3 regions of the Kitasatospora sp. NPDC090091 genome follow, and region 2 is predicted to be linked to each of the others. Evidence: riboswitches for the same ligand, from Rfam matches in the RefSeq annotation. Region 2 holds a riboswitch; each other region holds the start of a gene.
The links. Region 2 has a riboswitch for thiamine pyrophosphate ahead of thiC (phosphomethylpyrimidine synthase ThiC). Riboswitches for the same ligand answer to the same signal wherever they lie in the genome.

Region 1 (3,237 bases), on a different contig from region 2:
GCTCGCGGCGGGCGTCGGTGCAGAGGTAGAGCCGGGCGTCGGCGAGCCGCTCGCGGGCCGCCGCGCCGGGCGTCGCGGTGGTCACAGCGCCATCGCCTGGGCGCGGCGCTTCACCTCGGTCGCGCGGTTCTCCCAGAGCGCCTGGACCGGGGTGCCGGGCAGCGACGGGTCCTCGGTGAACATCCACTCCAGGATCTCCTCGTCGCTGAACCCGCTGTCGCGCAGCACGGTGACCGTGCCGATCAGGTGCTTGACCGGGCCGGCGTCGTCGATGAAGGCGGCCGGGACCTGCAGCGACCGGTTGGGGCCGCGGCGGACCGCGATCAGGTCACCCTTCTTGACCATGTTGCGGACCTCGGTGACCACGACGCCCCACCGCTCGGAGATGTCGGGCAGGTACAGCCACTCGGGGACCAGGGACTCAATCTTGGCTTCGATCTCACTCACGGCACCAGACTGCCACCTCCACGGCCCGCGGCGCACCAACCGGCCGCTCGCGCTACCCCGCGACGGCCGTCTTCAGCTGCACCGACGGGTCCGCGGCCCGGGCCGGATCCAGCACCGCGCCGCGCTCGACCAGCCGGCGGGCCTGGGTGAGGTCGCGCGGGCGGTCCACCGTGAGCGCGGCGCGCAGCACGCCCTCGCGCAGCCAGAGCACCGCCCAGGTCGGGTCCTGCGGCGAGCCGCGCCGGACCTGCTCGTCCCCCGCGCCGTGGCGGCCGACGTACTGCACCATCCGGCCGAACTGCTCCGACCAGAAGTACGGCACCGGGTCGTACGGCGCGTCGGCGCCGAGCACCGAGGCGGCCGCGGCCTGGCCGGACTGCAGCGCGTGGTCCCAGTGCTGGACGGTCAGCCGGGCGCCGGTGCGGGCGGACGGATAGTTCGCGCAGTCGCCGGCCGCGAAGACGCCGGGCAGGCCGGTGCGCAGCCGGTCGTCCACCACGACGGCGCCGGCGGCGTCCAGCTCGACGCCGGAGCCGGCCAGCCAGTCGGTCGCCGGGCGGACGCCGATGCCGACCACCACCTCGTCGGCCGGCAGGTGCGAGCCGTCCGCCAGCAGCACCGCGCCGGGCTCGACGGCCGCCACAGCGGCGTCGCAGCGCAGCTCCACCCCGGCCTCGGCGTACCAGGCGGCCATCTCCCGGCCGATCTCGGTCGGCAGCGCGCCGGGCACCGGCGCCGGGCCGGCCTCCACCACGGTGACCAGGCAGCCGGCCGCGCGGGCCGCGGTGGCCACCTCGGCGCCGATCCAGCCGGCACCGACCAGTACCAGCCGCAGGCCCGGGCGGAGCAGGGCCCGCAGCGCCAGCGCGTCGTCCAGGGTGTGCAGCAGGTGCGCCCGCTCGGCGCCCGGAAGCACCCGCGGGGCGGCACCGGTGGCGATCACCAGCGCGCCGTACGGCAGGTCGCCGCCGTCGGTGTGCAGCACGCCCGGGGTCAGCCCGGTGGCGCGGCGGCCGGCGAGCACCTCGATGCCCAGGTGCGCGAAGTCGATGTCCAGCGGGGTGGCGTCGGCCTTGCCCAGCAGGACCTCCTTCGAGAGCGGCGGCCGGTCGTACGGCGCGTGCGGCTCCTCGCCCACCAGGACGATCCGCCCCTGCCAGCCGCCCCGGCGCAGCCCGGAGGCGCAATGCGCCCCGGCCAGCCCGGTCCCGACCACGACCACCTGATCCGTTCCGCTCAGATCTGCCACGCCCGTCACTGTACTGGCGTTCGGCGCGGGGGCCGGGCCCGTCCCACCCCTCGTACGCGCCTTCAGCCGTGACCAGGCCCGGAGTTATGGTGGGGGCACCATCACGGGAGCCCGGCGTACCGGGCTGAGAGGCGGGCTGGCACGGCCCGCGACCGTCCGAACCTGATCCGGGTCATACCGGCGAAGGGAGAGCGACTTTGACACGCTCGGCAGCGGGTACCCATGCCGACGTCCTGGTGATCGGCGGCGGCGTCATCGGCCTCGCCGTCGCCTGGCGCGCGGCGCAGCGCGGGGTCGGGCGCGTTATCGTGGTCGACCCGGACCCCGGGGGCGGCGCCGCCCGGGTCGCGGCCGGCATGCTCGCCCCGGTCACCGAACTCCAGTACGGCGAGGAGCCGTTGCTGCGGCTCGGGATGGCCTCGAACGAGCGGTACGCCGACTTCGCGGCCGAGCTCGCCGAGGCGAGCGGCGGGGCGGACACCGGCTACCGGCGCTGCGGCACGCTGGCCGTCGCGCTCGACTCCGACGACCGCGCGGAACTGCGCGAGCTGCACGCCTTCCACCAGCGGCTCGGCCTGGACTCGCAGTGGCTGACCGGCCGGGAGGCCCGCAAGCTGGAGCCGATGCTGGCGCCCGGCGTCCGCGGCGGCCTGCACGTCGCCGACGACCACCAGGTGGACGGCCGCCGGCTGCTGAGCGCGCTGCTGCAGGCCTGCGAGGCCGCGGGCGTCGTCGTGCACCGCGCCGAGGCGTCCGAGCTGCTGGTCGAGCACGACCGGGCGGCCGGCGCCCGGCTGGCCACCGGGGAGGTGGTGACGGCCGGGCGGACCGTGCTCGCCGCCGGCCCGCACAGCCACCGGCTGCCCGGCCTGCCCCCGGGCGTGCTGCCCGCGATCCGCCCGGTCAAGGGCCAGATCCTGCGACTGCACATCCCTGCGCCGTACCGGCCGTTCCTGTCCCGCAACGTCCGCGCGGTGGTGCGCGGGCAGCACCTCTACCTGGTCCCGCGCGAGAACGGCGAGCTGGTGATCGGTGCGACCAGCGAGGAACAGGGCTACGACACCACCGTCACCGCCGGCGGCGTCTACGAGCTGCTGCGCGACGCCCACGAGCTGGTCCCCGGGATCACCGAGCTGCCGCTGGTGGAGACCTCCGCCGGACTCCGCCCGGGCTCGCCGGACAACGCGCCGCTGCTCGGGCCGACCGCCCTGCCCGGCCTGGTCGCCGCGACCGGCCACTACCGCAACGGCGTGCTGCTCACCCCGGTGACCGCCGACCTGCTCGCCGAGTACCTGGCCACCGGCACCGTCCCGGCCCTCGCCGAACCCTTCTCCCCCACTCGCTTCACCACGAAGGTCCCCGCATGAGCGACATCCCACTCACCGTCAACGGCCGGCCCCGCGAGGTGCCCGCAGCGACCACGCTCGCCGAGGTGGTGGCCACCCTGAGCACGGCCCACTCCGGCGTCGCCGCCGCGCTCAACGAGGCCGTGGTGCCGCGCAGTTCGTGGCCGGAGACCCGGCTCTCGGCGGGCGACCGGA
Region 2 (3,237 bases):
CCTCCGCCTGACCGGTGGCCCTGGTCGCCTCGGCGGCCGCCAGCCCGCGCACCTTGGTGGCCTCGGCCTCGGCCTCCGCCGCGATCTTGACTTGGCTGGCCTCGGCGGCCGCCTTCAGCTCGGTCTCCCGGGCCTGCGCCTGCGCGGCGGAGATCCGGGCGTCGCGGTCGGCCTCGGCCCGGGTGCGGGTCTCGTACGCCTTGGCGTCGGCCGGCTTGCGGACGTCGATCTGCAGCTGTTGTTCCTTCCGCTGGGCCTCCAGCTGGGCGACCTTGGTCTCCTGGACCACGACCTCCTGCCGGGCGGCGGCCTCGGCGAGCGGCCCGGCCTGCTGGGCCCGGGCGCTGGCGGTGTCCCGTTCGGCCTGGTAGGCGGCCTGCTGGATCTCGCTGTTGCGGGTCGCCTCGGCCTTGCGGGCGGCCGCCTCCTGCTCGGCCTCGGTGGCCATCCGGTCGGCCTCGGCCTGGGCGATCCGGGCGTCCCGCTGGACGGCGGCCGCGTGCGGGATGGCGAGGTTCTTGATGTAGCCGGTCGGGTCGATGATCTCCTGGATCTGCAGGGTGTCGATGATCAGCCCGAGCTTCTCCATCTCCAGCCCGGAGGCGGCCCGGGTCTCCCCGGTGAGCCGTTCCCGGTCGCGGATCATGTCCTCGACGGTGAGCCCGCCGACGATCGAGCGCAGGTGGCCGGCGAAGACGTTGTGCACCCGCTGGCTGATCAGCTTCTGCTGGTCGAGGAAGCGCCGGGCGGCGTTGGCGATCGAGACGTCGTCGTCCCCGACCTTGAAGATCACCACGCCCTTGACCCGGACCGGGATGCCCTGGGTGGTGACGCACTCGACGTTCAGCTCGGCCTCGTTGAGGTCCAGCGAGAGCCGTCGGACGCCCTGCAGACCCGGGGTGACGAAGGTCCCGCGGCCGGTGACGATCCGGAACCCGAGCCCGTCGCCGACCCCCTCGGTCCGGTGCTTGGAGCCGGAGATGATCAGCGCCTCGTTCGGCTCCGCCACCCGCCACATGAGTTTGAAGAGCGTGATCCCCACGAGCAGCACCGCGACGACCGCCCCGATGATGACGTACAGCATGGTTCAACTCCCCCTTTCGGCACATGAGATGCGCCGATTGGGATTCTCCGCCCGGGTCAACCGCAGTGGAAGGGAGTGGACATGACGCGCCGTCACAACCTTGTCACGCTGTCACGGCTCTGTCATGGCGGCCCCGTCACGGCAGCACCGGGGCCACGTAGACGGTCCGCGGCGGGTGGTACTCGACGACCACCACCGGCGTCCCCACCGGCAGCCGCTCGCCCGGCACGGCGAGGTAGGCGAGGAAGGCCTCCGTCCCCTGGCGCTCCGGGACGTGCACCATCACCTCGCCGACCAGTCCCGCCCCCACCGCTCCGCTGACCCGACCCGCGCTCCCGACCACTCGGCCCTCCCGTCCCGCACCCCCGCGGGGTGCCCGACCGCCTGTGACTGTCCCGCCCTGTGACTGCCAGTCTGCCCGCCACCGCCGGAAGCAGGCGGCCCGCCGCGGAATCCCACCGGGGCCGGGGCCCCGGCGTCTCTCTCCTCGGACCCCCCTCTGGACCAGCGGCGATCGGCTCGCTACGGTGTTGGACGTCATGCGCAGGCAACACCGCCTGTGGACACGGGAGCTCGGAGCACCGGGCTGAGAGGACGCTGACCGGTACGTCGACGGACGTGCCGACCGCTGCGTCGACCGCAGGAACCTGACCGGGTAATGCCGGCGTAGGGAGTAGAGGGTCTGATGACCACCTTTGATGCACAGCCGAACTCTGCCCGCAGCACCGGGACGAGCGGCGCCGCGGTCGCCAGCGCGAACACCGGCTACCCGACCCCGGCCTGGCGCAAGGCCTACCGCGAGGGGTCCCGCCCCGACCTGCGCGTCCCGTACCGCGAGGTCCTGCTCACCAACGACCGGACCGTCCCGCTGTACGACACCTCCGGCCCGTACACCGACCCCGCGTACGAGCCCGACGTGCGGCGCGGCCTGCCGCCGCTGCGCGACGCCTGGATCCGCCAGCGCGGCGACGTCGAGGAGTACGACGGCCGCGAGGCCCGCCCCGAGGACGACGGGATCAAGCACACCTCGCCGCGCGGCGGGAACCTGCGCAACCTCGACGCCGTCTTCCCCGGCCGCCCGCGCCGCCCGCTGCGGGGCCGGGCCGGTGCCGCCGTCACCCAGCTGGCCTACGCGAAGCGGGGGATCGTCACCCCCGAGATGGAGTTCGTGGCCCTGCGCGAAGGACTCGCACCCGAGTTCGTGCGGGACGAGGTGGCCCGCGGCCGCGCCGTCATCCCGGTCAACGTGAACCACCCCGAGGTGGAGCCGGCCGTCATCGGCACCAACTTCCTGGTGAAGATCAACGCCAACATCGGCAACTCGGCCGTCACCTCCTCGATCGAGGAGGAGGTGGAGAAGATGACCTGGGCCACCCGCTGGGGCGCCGACACCGTCATGGACCTCTCCACCGGCCGCAACATCCACACCACCCGCGAGTGGATCCTGCGCAACTCCCCCGTGCCGATCGGCACCGTGCCGCTCTACCAGGCGCTGGAGAAGGTCGACGGCAGGGCCGAGGAGCTGAGCTGGGAGGTCTACCGCGACACGATCATCGAGCAGTGCGAGCAGGGCGTCGACTACATGACCGTGCACGCCGGCGTGCTGCTGCGCTACGTGCCGCTGACCGCCCGCCGCAAGACCGGCATCGTCTCGCGCGGCGGCTCGATCATGGCCGCCTGGTGCCTGGCGCACCACCGGGAGAACTTCCTCTACACCAACTTCGAGGAGCTCTGCGACATCCTCGCGAGCTACGACGTCACCTTCTCGCTGGGTGACGGCCTGCGCCCGGGGTCGATCGCCGACGCCAACGACGAGGCGCAGTTCGCCGAGCTGCAGACGCTGGGCGAGCTGGGCCGGATCGCCCGTGCCAAGGACGTCCAGGTGATGATCGAGGGCCCGGGCCACGTCCCGATGCACAAGATCAAGGAGAACATGGATCTCCAGAAGGAGATCTGCGACGAGGCGCCGTTCTACACCCTCGGCCCGCTCACCACGGACGTCGCCCCCGGCTACGACCACATCACCTCGGGCATCGGCGCCGCGATGATCGCCTGGTGGGGCACCGCGATGCTCTGCTACGTCACGCCCAAGGAGCACCTGGGCCTGCCCAACCGGGACGACGTGAAGACCGGCGTCATCACCTACAAGATCG
Region 3 (3,237 bases), 230 kb from region 2:
GGCGGTCAGCGCCGGCCGCGGGTCAGCGGGGTGAGCGCCCAGGTGGCCAGGGCGGGCACCAGGAAGCCGAACAGCGAGGCCGAGGTCCACTCCTGCGGGGTGAAGTGCAGGGCCTCCTGGACGGAGGTCCAGAAGTCCGTCCACCAGCCGGCGATCGCGGTCGGTGCGATCAGCTGGTAGACCGCGAAGCCGAGCGCCCACGGCAGCAGCATCAGCCAGCGGGACGGCGCGTCGGCGGCGAGGTTCCAGCCGCGCCGGCCGGCACCGAGGAAGTAGTCCACCGCCAGCACCGCGAACATCGGCACGAAGACCGAGCCGATCAGGCCGAGGAAGGCGTAGTACGAGTCGGTGAACTCGGTGATCTGCAGCGCCAGGACGGTGATCAGCAGGCCGGTCGCGCCGGTCAGCACCCGGCGGTCGACCTTCGGCAGCAGGTTGTGGACCGACATCGCGGTCGAGTAGACGTTGGCGAAGGACTGGTCGGTCTCGCGCAGCACCAGCACCAGCAGGAAGAGCCAGCCGGCCCAGACGCCCAGGAACGAGTCGAAGATCTTCGTCGCGTCGCCGTCCGCCTGCAGCAGCGCGAACAGGCCGAGCACGTAGCACCAGACCTGGGCGATCGTGTAGCCGGAGAAGCTGCCCCAGAACGCCGCCCGCGGGGTGCGCGAGTGGCGGGTGTAGTCGGCGGCCAGCGGCACGAAGGAGATCGAGACGGCGATCATCGCGTCGGTCGCCTTGAGGAACCCGTGCCAGTTGCCCGCGCCCGGGTCCGGGACGCCGTGGCGGCCCAGCTGGACGGTGAAGTACACCATCGCGACCGCCACCGCCGCGGCGACGAAGCGGCGCAGCACCGCGATCGCGCCCAGCGGCCAGATGGTCAGCGCGGTGGTCACCGCGCCCGCCAGTACGACGAACACCCAGCGGTAGCCCTCGGTGTGCGCCACGGTCTGCGCGCCCATCGCGATGACCAGCAGCTCGTACACGCCCCAGCCGATGCACTGGACGATGTTCAGCACCGTCGGCACGTACGAGAGCTTCGTCCCGAAGAGCCCGCGCAGGTTGGCCATCGCGGGCGCGCCGGTGCGGGCCCCGATCAGCGCGGCGACGCCGAGCATCGCGGTGCCGACCACGGTGCCGGCCACGATCGCGGTCACCGCGGCGGCCAGCGACAGCTCGCTGCCGGGCGCGCCGAGCACGGTGGCGGCGGTGGTGAAGCCGATCAGGCTGACGCCGAGGTTCATCCAGAGCGCGAAGTGGTCCCGGAACCGCAGCGTGCGCGGCGGCTCGGTGTCCAGCACGAGCGGCGCCTCGACCCGCTCGCCCGGCTCCGGACGGTCCAGCACCGCGGTGGAACCGCCGGCGGGGGCCGCGGCGTCGGAGTGAACGGCCGAGGACGACTCGGGGAAATCCTTGGACGCGGGCGCGCCCGAAGAAGAGGATGGCGAAGCAGACGGCATGGCCGATACTCCCTACGCCGGCATTACCCGGACAGGTTCCGGCGGTCTGCGCCCCCTCGACGGTCCGTCCACGGAGCCCGTGGCGTACGGTCGACCGGCGCACTCTCAGCCTGGTGGGTCCAAGCTCCCGCGTGTCAGTTTGGAGCGACAGGCTAGCCGCCCAGGTGGGGAACGCCAAGGCCGTGGTCCCGGCGGTCCGCATCGCGGGACGGCGCGCCGTCGGCACGGGGCCGCGGCAGAGGGTCGCGCGGGGGTGCCGCGGGGGCCCCGGGCACGTGCTGTTGGACCGGGCTAAGGATTCTTATGAGTTCTTCAGAAGGGTCCTTACGACAATCGAATCGGGTGTGCGAAAAACTATGGTTGTTGGTCCTGTCAGCTATGGAGGTCGTCCGTGAGCACCGAGCGCGAGGTTGGGCCCACCGGGCCGCAGGGGGAGCAGCCCTCCGGCCAGGGGGTGGTCGGTCCCGCTCCCGACGGTTCGGCGCAGTCCGCGCCCGCCCCCGCAGCGGCACCCGAGGCCGACTACACGCTGGCCGAGGCCGCGCCCGCCGCCCCGGCGGCCGGCGGGTCCACGCCGACGCTGGCGTTCAGCAAGGTCAGCGCCCCCGAGCCGGCCGTTCCGGCCGCTCCCGCGGCCGCCCCGGCCGCGGCCGACACCGGGTACATCGACGCCCCGCCGCCGGTCCTGCCGCCCGCTGCGCCGGCCGCCCAGGCCGCGCCCCAGGCCGCGCCCGCTGCGCCGGCCGGCTACCCGTACGCGGCGCCCGCCGCCGCGGCCCACGACCCGTACGCCGCCCCGGGTGCGCCCGCCGCCCCCGGCGCGACCGGCCAGCACCACCCGTTCGGCGCCGGCCAGCCGCTCGGCGGCTGGGGCGCGCACGACGTCACCCCCGGCGCTCCAGGTGGCCCCGCCGGCCCCGGCTACCCGGGCGGCCCGCTCGGCTACCCCTCCGACTACCCCGGCACCCCCGGGCACGCCGCCCCGCGCAAGAAGCGCGGCGGCCTGGTCGCCCTGATCGCCGCCGTCGCCCTCGTCGCCGGTGTGGCCGGCGGCGCGGTGGGCGTGACCGTCGCCGACCGCGACGGCAAGAGCGTGGCCTCCGCGGACGACCACCGGAGCACCACCGTCCAGGCCAGCAGCCCGCAGAAGAACGAGCCCGCCCCCGGTTCGGTGGCCGGCATCGCGCAGAAGGCGCTGCCCAGCGTCGTCACCATCAAGGCCCAGGGCAACGGCGAGTCCGGCACCGGCACCGGCTTCGTCTTCGACACCGAGGGCCACATCCTCACCAACAACCACGTCGTCGCGCCCGCCTCCAACGGCGGCAAGCTGACGGTCAAGTTCGCGGACGGCAGCTCCTACGCCGCCTCCGTGCTCGGCCGCGCCGAGGGCTACGACGTCGCCGTGGTGAAGCTGGACACGCCGCCCAAGGGCAAGCTGACGCCGCTTCCGCTGGCCGACTCCGACAAGGTCAACGTCGGCGACTCCACCATCGCCATCGGTGCCCCGTACGGCCTGGAGTCCACCGTCACCACCGGCATCATCAGTGCCAAGGACCGCCCGGTCGCCTCCGGCGACGAGACCGGCGCCCAGTCCTCGTACATGAACGCCCTTCAGACCGACGCGTCGATCAACCCCGGCAACTCCGGCGGCCCGCTGCTCGACTCCACCGGCGCGGTGGTCGGCATCAACTCGGCGATCCAGTCCAACACCTCCAGCACCGGCCGGGCCGGCAGCATCGGCCTCGGCTTCGCCATCCCGATCAACCAGGCCAAGTGGGTC

Region 1: another riboswitch for thiamine pyrophosphate. It lies ahead of thiO (glycine oxidase ThiO); the one in region 2 lies ahead of thiC (phosphomethylpyrimidine synthase ThiC).
Region 3: another riboswitch for thiamine pyrophosphate. It lies ahead of ACIPSC_RS03615 (purine-cytosine permease family protein); the one in region 2 lies ahead of thiC (phosphomethylpyrimidine synthase ThiC).

What each region holds. Positions count from the first base shown of each region.
Region 1 is NZ_JBIVDY010000001.1:242,994-246,230, reverse strand. Features, by position in the region: gene thiE (thiamine phosphate synthase) at 1-85, opposite strand, end outside; gene ACIPSC_RS01105 (Rv2175c family DNA-binding protein) at 82-447, opposite strand; gene ACIPSC_RS01100 (NAD(P)/FAD-dependent oxidoreductase) at 500-1,705, opposite strand; TPP riboswitch at 1,790-1,902, shown strand; gene thiO (glycine oxidase ThiO) at 1,894-3,063, shown strand; gene thiS (sulfur carrier protein ThiS) at 3,060-3,237, shown strand, end outside.
Region 2 is NZ_JBIVDY010000002.1:368,233-371,469, forward strand. Features, by position in the region: gene ACIPSC_RS04580 (flotillin family protein) at 1-1,084, opposite strand, end outside; gene ACIPSC_RS04585 (hypothetical protein) at 1,221-1,394, opposite strand; TPP riboswitch at 1,640-1,774, shown strand; gene thiC (phosphomethylpyrimidine synthase ThiC) at 1,770-3,237, shown strand, end outside.
Region 3 is NZ_JBIVDY010000002.1:142,074-145,310, reverse strand. Features, by position in the region: gene ACIPSC_RS03615 (purine-cytosine permease family protein) at 6-1,343, opposite strand; TPP riboswitch at 1,450-1,598, opposite strand; gene ACIPSC_RS03610 (S1C family serine protease) at 1,849-3,237, shown strand, end outside.